3 regions of the Alteromonas sp. ABM1_013 genome follow, and region 3 is predicted to be linked to each of the others. Evidence: predicted binding sites of a transcription regulator. Region 3 holds the regulator's gene; each other region holds the start of a gene.
What was found. Region 3 encodes sigma-54, which starts transcription at its own class of promoters, with help from an activator protein. Its sites were predicted from a motif close to GTTGGCACGNNNNTNGNNT; they were not measured.

Region 1 (5,206 bases), on a different contig from region 3:
TGTTTGCGGCTGTGTAGTGCTAACTTCGGTAACTACTTCGTTCGTGGCATCGCCATAAACTGACGTGGTACTGATAAAAACAATGTGCGCGACGCCTGCGCTTAGTGCAGCATCAATAAGTCGCAGCATATTTTCAGTAAATGATTCGAGGTTGGTGTTTCTTCTACCAGGGGGAATATTCAACAATAAAGTCGCGTCTTGCAAGTAGCTACATAATACAGATGTATCATCGCCTAGTGCATATTTAATTGCGGTGATACCTTGTTCTTTTAACGCCTGGCGTTTCTGTTGGCTTCGCGTGGTACCAATAATATTGACCTTACCTGACAGTGCGTTGCCTACATAGCCGGCTAACCAGCCATAGCCACTAATTACTACATTCTGAGTCATCGATTAAATTCCCCTTTGTTTAGGGTTTAAGAGTACATCAATCGGGGGGCGGATGTCGTTAATACGCCTATCATTAACTGAAAAAGCAGAAATCTGAAAGAGGTGAAATATTCAAAAGTTAGATAGCGACCGCTATAAAAACTAAAAACCGACTGGTTTTTCAGTCGGTTTTCAAAATAAGTGAAACAGAAAGGTAAGTAGTTTGTTGTAGCGGGGATAGTTCGCTAAATTATTCGACTACATTTTCATTTCGTCATTGTGCTCGTTGTGACCATGATGGTCGTTGGGGTCAATATCCAGCAGGTTCAAGTCATCAAGCCCTGATATAGATGCCTGCATTTGACCTTCGGCATAGTCGGCTTTCTTCAGCACTTTACACAAAGCATCGCCTTTTTCTTCCAGCGAAGCGGCTTGGCTTTCTAAGCGATATTCTAAATCTTCACCCCAGCGCTCCATCTTTTGTTCAAACTCAGACATATCACCCCCTTCCCACAGCATCTGTGTGCCAACCGCGATAAGAATTCTGCCCATAGATTCACTGATCAAAGATTCAATTTGTGTTTCAAACTCTTGCTCCCAGCTTTCGTCAAACCAACCTGGCTCGTCAAATTTCGTAGAATCTACGCGGATATTACCCGCGTCATCATAAAATGAGGTGTTTAGTTTGGTCTCTAGTGAGTTGAACAATTCATTGAAATCATCACCCATTTGATCGCCGCCCAACAGTTCAGTAAACACTTCAGTTACTGCTACATTGGCAATTTGTAGGCCTTCACTGGCAATAGTAAGGGTCATAGGAATAGCAATATCAATGTTGTTGTAGTATTCACTTACCCAATGCTGTTGTTCGCTATTTAGCGAAATTGACTCACCGTTGATGGTCATATTGTGTTGAGCATCAATTGTCATTACCGAACCATTGTCCATCTGAACCGTGAGGTCGCCTTGGTAATACTGAATATGGCCATCAAGCTCCATGTCGCAGCTGTTGTTCTGAAAACTTGTGTCATGCGCGAATGCGTGGCCGCTTATCAAAGCACTGGTAACAGCAACTGAAAGTAATAGTTTGTTAGACATTGTTCATTCCTTAATTTAGGTGTAACACATCAACCTTGTTCTAAGAGCTACGACGGGTTGTAGAGTCACTATCAAATAAACACTAGCGTTATTTGCTGGTATATCTTTAGTAGAGCAATGGCCTTGCCAAGATTTAAAATTTATATTTTTCAGTTGGTTAGGTTATGTGTGCGTTTTTTTAGAGCAATTTCCAATTCACTATTTAGTGAAATTGCTAACTAATTAGTAGATTTGACTAAGATCAATTAATACCAATAGCGATAGATTTAAGCCAATCCAAGCATGGTTAAATCTTATTTATTGGTGCATAATACCGCCAATATTTTTAAGGGGTTATCACAATGGCTGATTGGATTAATGCAATTATGTTTGGTGTTGCGCTAATTGCCTTTACGCTAGGGCTAAGCAGCATCGTTATGGGCTTTATGACTGCTAAAGCAGGTGCTGAAGGTATGCAGGAAAAAATCGAGTACGGTTTTTTTGGCGTTACTGGTTTAGTACTTTGCTTACTGATGGCCTACGCATTGGCTTAAGCGATAAGCATTATGAAAAAACCGGCTATTACAGCCGGTTTTTTTTCGCCTTTAAACAATAGTGATATCAGTTCTACTAGTCGTTGTCTTTGCGGTCGTGTTCGTTTTTGTCCTGAGCTTCTCTTGGCGCCTTAGCACTTTTGTCATCAATACGGTGATGAGCAGCAGACTCCTGTAGGGCTTCGTTTCCACCAGTGCTGTTAAACACGCTATGTTCACGATGGGCAAGCAAGGATAAATGCCCATCACGTTGATAAGCGCGTAAGTCGAACAGGTCTAGCATAGCCATGACATGGTCAAAAATATCTGCCTGAACTTTTTCGTATTTGACCCACTCTTTTTGAACACTAAAGCAGTAAATTTCTAAAGGCAAACCAAGCTCATTAGGCGGTAACTGCCTAACCATGAGGGTTAGTTCTTGGTTAATGTCTGGGTGCTTACGTAGGTAAGCTTCTAAATAGGCCCTAAAAGTGCCAATGTTAGTAAGGCGACGATTGTTTAACAGGTCCGATTCATCAATCGAATAATCTCTGTGATAAGCCCGGAGCTCATTTTTCTTCTTGTCGATATATTCGTTGATATAACGAATTTTGGAAAATCGCTCTAGCATATCGTTGTCACAGAGTTTGATCGAGTGCACATCAATATAAATGGCACGCTTAATTCTGCGTCCACCAGACTCCTGCATACCGCGCCAGTTCTTTACTGCTTCTGTGGTTAGGCTATAGGTCGGCAGTGTAGAGATGGTCTTGTCCCAGTTTTGTACCTTAACGTTAGTAAGGCCTATTTCGAGTATTTCACCATCTACTTCATACTTAGGCATGGCAATCCAATCGCCCGTATTAAACATGCGGTTGGCGGCAATTTGAATACCGGCAACAAAGCCTAAAATGGTGTCTCTGAATATTAATAGCAGCACAGCAGCAATGGCTGTTAAGCCAGACACAATAAGCAGCGGGCTTCTGTCTACAATTAAAGAAATACTAAGCAGTATGGTAATAATAGCGAAGGCAAGTTTCGTTACTTGAATGAAGCCTGTAATAGGAGCGCGCCGAGATAGGGCTGAAGCATTGTAGACATCTTCTACCGTGCTTAGCATGGCATACAAAGCCAATAGCCCACTATACAGCATGTACAGCTGGGCACTCTTAATCATCATTCCGTGTATGACAGCTTCAGCGTCAATGAGAACGGGGGTGGTAACGTAAATAAAGAGCGCCGGAAAAAGGTGCATCAAACGCCTAAAGAAGCCGTGTTCTTGTAGCGCGTTATCCCACTTATTATTCGACTTATATACCCAGTTAGCAATTTGAGGGCGCACTAGCAGGCGCGCAATCACGTAGATTAGGATTGCTACGAATAGTATAGAGCCTAGAGCAAGCAAATTATAAAGCGGATCTTCAGTGGTTAAATTAGGAAAAACGTCTTTAACCAAATGAATGAAATGATCGCGTACTGAAGCACTGACTTCCATTATTTACGACTCCAACAGTTTCTTTATACGGTTGTCTTTATTTTCCCACAGACCATTTAACCAGTTTTGGAAATAAAGACGAAACTCAGACTCAGTGCGTTCTGATTCTTGTTGTAGCTCTGGCACTGGGGTAACGTTTACGTCAATAACGATTTTTGTCATCTGACCGCTTAGCATTGCCATCATGGGATGACGTTTATTTTCTGGGTAAAGTAACGAGATATCTAGCACGTTAGTGAATAGCTCACCCATAGCTGAAAGCGTGAAAGAAACCCCGCCCGCTTTTGGTGGCAGTAGGTTTTCGTAAGGGCTTTGCTTAGACAAGTGCTTTTGGGTTGTAAAACGCGTTCCTTCCACAAAGTTGATGACGGTAGTAGGAACCGTTCTAAACTTTTCACAATACGCTTTAGTGGTTTCTAAGTCCTTGCCTTTCTTGTCCGGATTTTTTTCCAAATATGCGCGGGTGTATCTATGCATAAAGGGCATATCAAGCGCCCAAGCGCCTAATCCAACAAAGGGTAACCAGATGAGCTCTTTCTTAAGAAAGAACTTAGGCGCGGGAATGCGGTGTGTGGCAAATTCAATAAGCAGAATAATATCTAAATAACTCAGATGATTAGCGATAATTAGATACCAACTGTTTTTTGAAAGCTCACCATGAACCGAACACTCAATATCAACCTTATTAAATAGCCTGATTAACAGCACACTAATACGCCCAAAGCTAAACATTAGGGCATGCATAACCTTGTTCCAGGCAGTTCTAATTCTTCCATTTGGCAAAAGCAGCTTTACCAAGCCAAGTAGAATAATTAGTCCGCCCCATAGAGCGAGATTGAGAATTTGCAGCGTGGTGTGCAAAACAAAAATAAAAGGCGCGAGTACTACACGGATCATAATGGTTTCTGAGTTGCGTTAAGTGAATCTAAAAGCTGATCTTTGGCGTGCCATTGTTCATTCAGCCATGTTTGAAAACGGGCGCGAACTTGCGGATCATCAAAGTAACTATCGTTAAATACGCCATTTTCCATAATGTCTTTAATAGGCATAACCTTTATATTTACGCGGATGTCGCGCACTTTTCCACTCACGAAGTCCCAAAAAGAAGGAACACCGTTAGGGTAGTCTATTGTGACATCTATCAATTTATGTAGCTGGTCACCCATGGCCGATAATACAAAGGCAATTCCGCCTGCTTTGGGCTTAAGAAGGTGCTGAAAAGGCGAGTTCTGCCTATCGTGTTTTCCCTGCGTAAAGCGGGTGCCTTCTACAAAGTTCATAATACTAACGGGCTTGTTGCGAAACTTCTCGCACGCTTTACGTGTAGTTTCCATGTCCTTTCCCTTGAGATGCGGGTTTTTAGCCAAGAAAGACTTTGAATACCGCTGCATAAATGGGAAGTCGAGCGCCCACCATGCCAACCCAAGAATTGGCACATAAATTAGTTCTTTTTTAAGGAAAAACTTCAAAAAAGGGATTTTTCGGTTGAATACACGTTGAAGAACAAGGATATCGACCCAAGATTGATGGTTAGCAACGACGAGATACCAATCATCTCGGGTGAGTTTTTCTAGTCCGTTTACCTGCCATTTGGTTCGGCCGCTGATGCGCTGATTAAGGTTGTTTACACCAATCCATGCGGTAGCGCAGGCATCGAGCAAATAAGAGATGAAGCGTCGCCACGGGGCTATAGGAATTAACTTAAATATCGCTAAGATGAATATAGGCGTTG
Region 2 (5,206 bases), 130 kb from region 3:
TGTGTTTAACATCTTAGCTTCTGAGAGAACATGTTCGATTTAATTACCAGTAAAGACAGCAACGTTAAGAACGACGTGCTATCAGGTATTACAGTGGCACTAGCCCTGGTCCCTGAAGCCGTCGCATTTGCATTTGTAGCCGGCGTAGAACCAATGATTGGTCTATACGCGGCCTTCATGATGGGCTTGATCACTTCGGCTATTGGTGGCCGTCCAGGAATGATTTCTGGTGCTACTGGCGCTATGGCCGTTGTAATGGTGGCGCTGGTTGCCCAGCACGGCGTGCAATATCTATTCGCCGCGGTTATTTTAGCCGGCTTACTGCAAATTATGTGCGGTATATTCAAGCTAGGAAAGTTTATTCGTCTAGTGCCATACCCGGTAATGCTTGGCTTTGTAAACGGTCTTGCAATCGTTATTTTCTTGGCGCAATTAGGCCAGTTTAAAGTTACTAACGCTGCTGGAGAATTGCAGTGGATGGAAGGTACGCTGCTGTACTGGATGCTAGGGCTCGTGGCGTTAACCATGGCCATTATCTATTTACTGCCTAAGCTAACCAAAGCTGTTCCTGCGTCGCTAGTAGCGATTGTTACGGTAACAGCATTAGTACACGGCCTCGACTTAGAAGCACGTACGGTAATCGACTTTGTTCGTGACCTGTTACCGGCTGACCAGCGTGATACTGCAACGCTAGCGGGTGAGCTTCCTAGCTTTGCTATTCCTATGGTGCCGTTCACCTGGGAAACCTTCATGATAGTACTACCAACCTCAGTGATTCTTTGCTTGGTCGGTCTTATTGAATCGCTTCTTACTCTTTCATTAATTGATGAAATGACCGATACCCGTGGTCGCGGTAATAAAGAGTGTGTTGGCCAAGGCGTTGCAAATACCGTTAACGGTTTCTTTGGCGGTATGGGTGGTTGTGCCATGATTGGTCAAAGTATGATCAATATAAACTCTGGCGGCCGTGGTCGCTTATCCGGTATTACTGCCGCACTTGTACTATTGGGCTTCATTCTATTTGCAGCACCGCTTATTGAAATGATCCCGCTTGCTGCTCTTGTTGGCGTAATGTTCGTCGTAGTTATCGCTACCTTCGAGTGGGCCTCATTCAGAATTATTCGCGGCGTAAACAAAGAAGATGCCTTTGTACTATTTTTAGTGACAGGCGTTACCGTTATTGCTGACCTTGCCATTGCGGTGGTTGTCGGTGTTATCGTTTCTGCCCTTGTGTTTGCATGGAAACACGCTCGTCATATTGAAGCGAAATCGCATATCGATAACGACGGTTGGAAAGTCTATGAGCTAGACGGCCCGCTTTTCTTTGGCTCGGTATCGCATTTCAAAGACCTGTTTGATATCGCTAACGACCCTAATGATGTAGTTATCGATTTTAAAGACTCTCGCATTTGGGATTCATCAGGTATCGATGCGCTAGATACCCTTGCTGACAAATACGAAGAGCAGGGTAAAAAGCTACACATTCGCCATATCAGTGATGAGTGTCGCTCACTGCTTCGCAAGGCCGATAAGTTTGTTGAAATTAATGTAGTTGAAGACCCTCGCTACCGCGTAGCGACGGATAAGCTGGCCTAAGTTATTTGAAAGCCTTAATGCACCAAGTAAACACAGTTTTGCGTTTGTTTGGTGCAGTTGTGAAGTCTGAATAATGCTTATTTTTTAGTAAATCAAATAAAAACAATTGTTTACGGTTTTGGCACTGAACTTGGATAGCTATAAACGTAAAGTGTGTTTTGGTGATTTGTGTCAATCGCTGAAAATTGTGTGATTTATAACACTCCGTAAAATGTGTTAGCCGACCTAAACCGTTGGCAAAATAGGCAACGAAGCCCGCATCAACGAAAGTTGAAGCGGGCTTTTTTTTGTCCCGAAAAAAGGGGAATACCATGACTTCATTGGACTCAAAAACGCAAATTGTCGTCGTAGGCAACGGCATGGTGGGGCATCATTTTGTTGAGCAGCTTCACCAAAGCGATGCCAATGTAGAAATAACCGTTTTATGCGGCGAGTCTCGCCTCGCATACGACCGCGTTTATCTGTCATCATTTTTTAGTGGCGCTAGTGCTGATGACCTAGCGCTTACTACACCCGCTCAGTACGCCGAATGGGGCGTAAACGTAGTCACCAATGCCTTGGTGACGGATATAGACCGTGACCATAATAAAGTGACGACTTCTGAAGGGCAGGTGTTTAGCTACGATAAGCTGGTTCTTGCCACTGGTTCTTATCCATTCGTGCCTCCCATTCCCGGGAACGACCAAGAACATTGCTTAGTGTACCGAACCATAGACGATCTACTCGCTATTGAAGCGTCAGCAGCGGTGAGCAAGGTAGGCGTTGTCGTTGGCGGCGGTCTTCTAGGTTTAGAAGCGGCGAATGCCTTAAAGCAAGCTGGGCTAGATACTCACGTGGTTGAATTCGCACCACAGCTAATGGCAGTGCAGCTAGACCAAGCCGGTGGGACAGTGCTTAAAGACAAAATTGAAGATTTAGGCGTAACCGTTCATACCCAAAAAGCAACCCAAACTATCGAAGCTGGTGATACCTGCCGCTATAAAATGGTATTTGCAGACGGCACTGCGCTAGAAACTGACATGATTTTATTTTCTGCTGGTATTCGACCTTCCGATCAGCTCGGTAGAAAATCAGCGCTAACACTAGGTGAGCGCGGCGGTATCGTCATTGATAATCACTGCGTGACCTCTGACCCTAATATTTACGCGGTGGGCGAATGTGCACTGTGGGATAACAAAATCTTTGGCCTGGTAGCACCTGGCTATACCATGGCGCGCACGGCTGTAAGTCATATCACCGGCGGCGATGCCGAGTTCGCTGGCGCAGATATGAGTACCAAACTCAAGCTAATGGGTGTGGAAGTGGGCTCAATTGGCGATGCTCATGAACGCACAGCCGGTGCGCTTAGCTACACTTATTTAAATCAGCCAGAAGGCGTGTACAAAAAGCTGGTGGTAGATAGCGAGCAAAAGTACGTGCTTGGTGCTGTACTCGTTGGCGATACCAGCGACTACGACACGCTATTACAATATGCGCTTAACAGCATCGAATTACCTGAACACCCAGAAAGCCTGATTTTGCCATCTTCTGATGCTGCACCAGCATTAGGTGCCGATGCACTTCCAGACACAGCCTCTATTTGTTCATGCCTAAACGTGACTAAGGGCGACATTGTTTCAGCTATTGAAGGTGGCTGTTGCAGCGTTGGCGATGTAAAAGGTGAAACTAAAGCCAGTACTGGTTGTGGAGGCTGTGCCGCACTACTTAAAAACGTAGTAGATAGCGAGCTTGAAAAGCGCGGTGTTGAAGTATCAAAAGCGATTTGTGAGCACTTTAATTACACCCGACAAGAACTGTTTCACATTGTTAAAGTTAACGGCATTCGCACCTTCGACGAACTACTTGAACAGCATGGTGAAGGTTTAGGTTGTGAAATTTGTAAGCCCGCTGTGGGCTCAATTTTAGCCTCGGTGTATAACGATTACATTCTTAAGGCTTCACATCTTCCTCTGCAAGACACCAACGATATCTACCTTGGCAACATGCAAAAAGATGGCACGTATTCCGTTGTACCGCGTGTACCTGGTGGCGAAATAACGCCTGAGAAGTTGATTCTGTTAGGTGAAGTGGCAAAAGAATACAACCTGTACACCAAGATCACGGGTGGTCAGCGCATTGATTTATTTGGAGCGCGCGTAGAGCACTTACCTGATATCTGGGAAAAACTCGTCGCTGGCGGTTTTGAAACCGGCCACGCTTACGCCAAGGCACTGCGTACTGTGAAATCGTGTGTGGGCAGCACCTGGTGCCGCTACGGTGTACAGGACTCTGTGGGCACTGCCATTGACTTAGAGAATCGTTACAAAGGCTTACGTGCGCCGCACAAAATTAAATTTGCCGTCTCGGGGTGTACCCGTGAGTGCGCAGAAGCCCAAAGCAAAGACATTGGTGTTATTGCTACCGAGCAAGGCTGGAACCTGTATGTTTGCGGGAATGGCGGCATGAAGCCTCGACATGCAGACCTGTTTGCCACCGACCTAGATACCGAAACCCTTATTAAGTACATCGACCGCGTGCTGATGTTTTACGTGAAAACGGCTGATCGCCTACAGCGCACATCGGTGTGGATGGACAACTTAGAAGGTGGGTTAGCTTACTTGCAAGACGTTGTGATAAACGATGCTCTTGGCATTAATGGTGAGCTTGAAGCACAGATGGATGCTGTGGTTGATGCTTATCAGTGCGAATGGAAAACCACCATTGAAAACCCTGAGTCGCGTAAGCGTTTCCGTCAATTTGTAAACAGTAGTGCCAGCGACACCAATATTCAGTTTGTTTCAGAGCGGGGGCAGGTTCGTCCAGCTACTGAAGCTGAAAAAGTAGCAGGGAAAGATCAGTTTATTCCCGTCTCTATGGTGTAGTTCACAAAATTAATGGTGTAGCCACTGGCTTATCAACCTTGTTAGGAGATACAAATTATGACAGCTGCGCAAAACGTAATAGCGTCGGAACAGGCAGTGCAATGGCACCTTGTTTGTGAGACGAAGGACCTAGTGACAAACAGCGGCGTTTGCGCCCTTGTTGACTCACAGCAAGTAGCGCTTTTCTGCTTGAAAATAAAGGGCGAAACAAAGGTTTTCGCCATTAGTAACTACGACCCTATTGGTAAAGCAAACGTACTTTATCGCGGGCTTTTGGGGTCGATAGGCGGTGCGCCAGTTGTCGCTTCGCCGTTGTACAAAGAGCATTACTTTTTGAAAACCGGGCTGTGTAAAGAACGCGATGATGTATTCGTCACGGCTTATCCTGTGAAGGTAGAGGGCGAAAAGGTTTTTGTCGGCGTTTAACAAACTGTCTTTATTTGAACGCCCACATGAATAGAGTCTTCTTGCAAAAACGCATTCAATTACTTCGAAATCGAAAAAGGTAATGAAATGAATATGGCTACACGACAACCCGAAATGATGTCTGAACAATTAAGACAAACAACATGCCCATACTGCGGCGTAGGGTGTGGTGTAGATATCAGTTGCAACGTAAGCAAGCGTGCCACAACCCTGGACACTGTTAAAGGCACGCCAGAGCATCCCGCCAATTATGGAAGATTGTGTGTTAAAGGAACAAACCTGCTTGAAACAAACGACCTAAATGGGCGTTTGCTTCACCCAGC
Region 3 (5,206 bases):
TTAAATCTGCCTTCAATTAGCTCCTCAATTGCAGCAAGTGCATCGACCGCGTCATCACCATCGACAATAACATCTACCTGTTCACCTTGGTGACTTTCCAGCATCATCAAGCCTAAGACGCTGCTTGCATCGGCTTCTTTATCGCCTTTTTTCAAAATGATTTTGGCATGAAACTGATTAGCAAGCTTAACCAATTGCGTGGCTGCTCTGGCGTGTAAGCCTAGTTTATTGACGATTGTAAGCGTTTTTTGAATAGTCATTACTGGTTCAACTCTCTGTGACGAATTTGAACATCAGGGTGTATTTCGCTGAACGTTTTCGACAAGGTTTGGGCAATATAGACTGAGCGGTGTTGGCCGCCAGTGCAACCGATAGCCACAGTCACATAGCTTCTATTGTTGCGTTCTAAATGGGGAAGCCATGTGGTCATCAAGTTTTGAATCTGCCAAATAAATTTGGTTACTACGGGTTGTGAGCCTAAAAATACTTCCACGGGGGCATCTAACCCAGTTAAGTGTTTAAGGTCTGGCTCCCAATGCGGGTTAGGTAAAAAACGCGCGTCAAAAACGTAGTCAGCATCTTTAGGTATGCCGTGTTTAAAGCCAAATGACTCAAAGACAAGAACAAGGCGTGAACTTTTCTTACCCAATATACGTTCACGGATCAATTCGGCGAGTTGATGTATTGTTAGCTTGTCTGTATCTAGGTATAAATCAGCGCGTTCAGTAATTGGCGCAAGAAGCGCAGACTCCGCCCTAATAGCCTCCGATAGAGACTTATTTAGCTTAGCTAAAGGGTGAAGACGGCGAGTTTCGCTAAAACGCTTAACCAGAACGTCATCGCTTGCGTCAATGTACACTATAGTCATCGACCAAGAAGAAGGCAGGTAATCTAGAATCTCTACCAAGTCATCTGGATTTTTGGGAAGATTCCTTACGTCGATACTTACTGCAACTTGATCGTATTCATCAACAACAGTATGGGTGAGGGTGGGAAGCAAATTTACTGGGATATTATCAACACAGTAGTAACCTAAGTCTTCCAATGCGCGAAGTGCGACAGACTTACCAGACCCCGAACGACCACTGATTATGATCAGCTTCACCTAAATTCTCCCTTATATTCTGGTTTCATCACATACGAGTTGTCGAATAAAGCGCCTACCTATGAGGTGTAGGCACTTATTGTTTAACTTAATGCAGAAATAATTTCGTCGCTGGTTGTTGCACGACGTATTGTTTTAATCGTTTCTTTGTCGCTTAGCTTACCGGCTACGGTAGCCAGTGTCTGAAGGTGTCCTTCGGTTTGCTCTTCGGGAACGAGAAGAGCAAAGAATATGTCTACGGGCTTTTCGTCTAGGGCATCAAAGTTGATAGCTGGTGTACTTGTTACAACGATTGCTATTACCTTCTCAAGGCCGGCCAAGCGACCGTGAGGCAGTGCTATCCCGTTACCAATACCCGTGCTACCCATACGTTCTCGAGCCATCAAGCTATTTAGAACCGTTGCCTGGTCGATGTTATCGTTATGCTTGGCAGCGATATCAGCGATGATCTCAAGAATTCGCTTTTTACTATTACACTGAACCGCACACTCGGTGCGGTCCAGACTTACGATGGCTTGTATATCCATGCTCAATTAACTACTAATGTTTTTTCAGTTTTTCCTTATGCTTGATTACCTGCCGGTCGAGTTTATCAACCATGCTGTCAATCGCCGCATACATGTCGGTATTTTCTGAGGATGCGAATACTTCAGCGCCACTTAAATGAACAGTCGCTTCAGCTTTTTGATTTAATTTTTCAACGTTCAGGATGACATGCACATTAGAAATGTGATCAAAGTGACGTTCAAGTTTGCTGAACTTCGTATCGACATAATTACGCAAAGAGTCGGTGATTTCGACATGATGACCAGTAAGGTTGATTTGCATATTTCGTCTTCCTTATATTATTAAGCCCGTTTAAATAAGGCTTTTGCGTTGGTTCGACGGCGGGATCGACAATGATTCCCGGTATTTTGCTATTGTTCGCCGAGCGACTTTTATGCCTTGCTCGGCCAACAATGAAGCAATCTTGCTATCACTTAGCGGCTTGCTAGGATTTTCCGCAGCCACTAACTTCTTGATCAATGCACGAATCGCTGTAGATGAACACTCACCACCTGACTCTGTTGCTACGTGGCTTGAGAAGAAATACTTCAATTCGAAGATGCCACGGGGCGTATGCATATACTTCTGCGTTGTTACACGCGAAATAGTCGATTCGTGCATATCTACCATTTCTGCGACATCATTTAGCACCATTGGTTTCATCATTTCCGGGCCGTGCTCAAAAAAGCCCATTTGCTGCTGCACAATGCAATTTGCAACCTTCATTAAGGTATCGTTGCGAGATTCAAGGCTCTTTATGAACCACTTGGCCTCTTGCATGTGTGAGCGGATGAATTGTGAATCGCTGCTGTTCTTGGCACGACGACTCATCGCTGCGTACTGTTGGTTTACGCTTAATTTAGGCAGACTGTCGGGGTTCAGTTCAACCACCCAACGGCCATTTTTCTTGGTTACTGAGACATCAGGAATAACGTACTCAGGCTCTTTAGTAACTAAAGCACTACCTGGGCGAGGATTCAAGGTTTGAAGTAAACGCATTGCTTCGCGCAGCTGCTCTTCTTTCAATCGGCTCTTACGCATTAGCGTGCGGTAGTCTTTACTGCTCAGTAAGTCTGAATATTCCTCAATAAGCTGCTTCGCTTCAGCAAGCCACGGTGTGTCTTCTGAAAACTGGCGTAATTGCACCATAAGACACTCTTGAGGTGTACGAGAACCTGAACCAATGGGGTCGAACATTTGAATGCGCTTAAGTACACACTCTATTTCGTCCATTTCGATAGGCTCTTCTAGATCATCGTCGTTGACCGCTTCTAAGATGTCGTCAAGAGTAACGGTTAAATAACCTGATTCGTCAATTGAGTCGATGATTGCTGTAGCGATAGCGCGGTCAGTATCTGAAAAATGAGTGAGGCGCATTTGCCAAAGAAGATGTTCTTGGATGTCTTCTGTGGTCTCACCTTGGAAGATTTGTTCATCATCATTAGATGGGCCAGGTGCAGGCGCGGAAGAAGCCGAATAATACTCATCCCAGGTACTGTCGATAGGTAGCTCATCGGGAAGATCATTCTTCTCCAGTGCATCTCCCGCTTCTAGCGTATCGCTCGATGCAGAAGCGGTCGCTTCAGCAGCGCTATCGTCACTATCGACATTGTTCTTTTCTACTTGTGGCTCGTCGTTACTTTCTTCCACTTCTAAAAGCGGATTAGAATCGAGGGCTTCTTGTATCTCTTGCTGGAGATCAAGCGTAGAAAGCTGCAGCAGTTTAATTGCCTGCTGAAGCTGAGGTGTCATGGTAAGTTGTTGGCTAAATTTTAGCTGTAAAGATGGTTTCATCTACGTCTTATTTAAATGCTCTAAATTAAATATACCAGAGCGAAACTGAAAAATGACAATTAGGTTACACTAACTATAGCCTGAATTGTTCGCCTAGGTATACGTCCCTTACTTTTTGATTACTTAAAACCTGTTCCGCAGTTCCTTGCGCAATAAGCTCGCCATGACTCACAATGTACGCTTTTTCGCAAACATCCAATGTTTCGCGTACGTTATGGTCCGTGATAAGGATACCAATACCCCTATCTCGCAGATGCTGTATTATCTTCTTTATATCATTAACTGATATTGGATCAACACCGGCAAATGGTTCGTCTAACAAAATAAATTGTGGTTTTGCTGCCAGAGCTCGAGCAATCTCTACGCGACGCCGTTCTCCCCCTGACAAACTCATCCCCGTACTATTACGTATATGGTTGATATTAAATTCATCAAGTAGGGCGTCTGCTTCTTCTTCTTGCTGCTGTGAATTTAAATCTTTACGGGTTTGCAAAATGGCCATGATATTTTCATGTACCGTAAGCTTTCTAAATATTGATGCCTCTTGCGGGAGGTAGCCTATACCGCGGCGTGCGCGCTCATGCATTGGCTGGTGAGTAAGCTCATTATCATCAATTTCGATCTTGCCTTTGTCTAAGTTGACTAAGCCTACAATCATGTAAAAAGTGGTGGTCTTACCAGCGCCGTTAGGGCCGAGAAGACCAACAATTTGACCGGTAGACACTGAAAGGCTTACATCGCGAACAACCTGTCGCGATTTATACGATTTAGCAAGGTTTTTAGCGCTCAAAGTTGCCATTGCTATTCATTGTCCTCGTTGTCTTTCTTAGACGATGTTTTACGAATGGTGTCAGGAGTAAATACTGTGGTAACACGACCTTCACCATCTTCACCGGCACCACCCGTTGCAAGCAATTGTTCAGTAATCATATCGAACGTAATCTTATCACCTTGCACTTTACTGGTATCTTGCTGTAGCTCAGCATTACCCGCCAAAGAAATAGTGCGATTAATTACTTCATAGCGAATTTCATTGGCTTTCGCTGATACCGGTGTACCGTCTTCTAGTGATTGAGAATAGCTTGCAGGGTTGCCACGGGCGATAAATATTTCACGGCCGCTGCCATCTGTAGCTATTACTTCTACTTCATCAGCTTCGATTAGGAGTGAACCTTGGGTAATAAGTACATCTTCCTTGTACAGCGCGGTTTTGTTTTTACCATCAATAAACTGGGTGTTTGACCCTATCTTAATGGGTTGTGAAAAATCTTCTTCACTGGCTATTACCGCACCGCTAGCGATGGCAAGTAGAACGCTAGTTGCTAGGGGAATAAGTCGTTTGTACATGATCTAAAAGCTCGTATTCTTGTGTGCGTAAATTCGCGTTAAACCCATTGCTTAAAATAAGATATTGCGTACCCAGTATCTCAACGGGTTGATCAGATGTCATTTGTTTCGTGTCTAAATTTATCTGGATGTATTCCGTGGATAAACTTTTGACAAAATCATCGCTGGTTTGATTTTCAATAACAACGCTATCTTCAAGCTGAATTAATTCATTGTTATAAAGCGTTCCTTCCTGCGCAGTTACAACCCAGGGTGATGAAGCGCTTTCTGTATAAAGGGTATATTTAGGTTGCTGGAATAAAACAAAGCCTAATTGGTCGTAATGCTCCATCGACTCTGCAAAGACTTTGTGATTTAACTCACCGTCTTGGTTGTACAAGGTTGTTGTTAAGTTTTTTGCCTTGTAGGCAGGCT

Region 1: the regulator sigma-54 is predicted to act here: its motif matches at 1,580-1,598, upstream of ACXAGK_RS19250 (DUF2884 family protein).
Region 2: the regulator sigma-54 is predicted to act here: its motif matches at 1,714-1,732, upstream of nirB (nitrite reductase large subunit NirB).

The regions. Positions count from the first base shown of each region.
Region 1 is NZ_JBSWXH010000007.1:146,528-151,733, forward strand. It holds gene ACXAGK_RS19245 (NAD-dependent epimerase/dehydratase family protein) at 1-390, opposite strand, end outside; gene ACXAGK_RS19250 (DUF2884 family protein) at 628-1,467, opposite strand; gene ACXAGK_RS19255 (hypothetical protein) at 1,809-2,000, shown strand; gene ACXAGK_RS19260 (mechanosensitive ion channel family protein) at 2,077-3,474, opposite strand; gene ACXAGK_RS19265 (acyltransferase) at 3,478-4,371, opposite strand; gene ACXAGK_RS19270 (acyltransferase) at 4,368-5,206, opposite strand, start outside.
Region 2 is NZ_JBSWXH010000001.1:304,937-310,142, forward strand. It holds gene ACXAGK_RS01355 (SulP family inorganic anion transporter) at 31-1,596, shown strand; gene nirB (nitrite reductase large subunit NirB) at 1,908-4,457, shown strand; gene nirD (nitrite reductase small subunit NirD) at 4,515-4,883, shown strand; gene ACXAGK_RS01370 (nitrate reductase) at 4,971-5,206, shown strand, end outside.
Region 3 is NZ_JBSWXH010000001.1:439,311-444,516, forward strand. It holds gene ACXAGK_RS01880 (HPr family phosphocarrier protein) at 1-260, opposite strand, end outside; gene rapZ (RNase adapter RapZ) at 260-1,105, opposite strand; gene ptsN (PTS IIA-like nitrogen regulatory protein PtsN) at 1,189-1,632, opposite strand; gene hpf (ribosome hibernation promoting factor) at 1,646-1,933, opposite strand; gene ACXAGK_RS01900 (RNA polymerase factor sigma-54) at 1,964-3,445, opposite strand; gene lptB (LPS export ABC transporter ATP-binding protein) at 3,519-4,244, opposite strand; gene lptA (lipopolysaccharide transport periplasmic protein LptA) at 4,247-4,792, opposite strand; gene lptC (LPS export ABC transporter periplasmic protein LptC) at 4,761-5,206, opposite strand, start outside.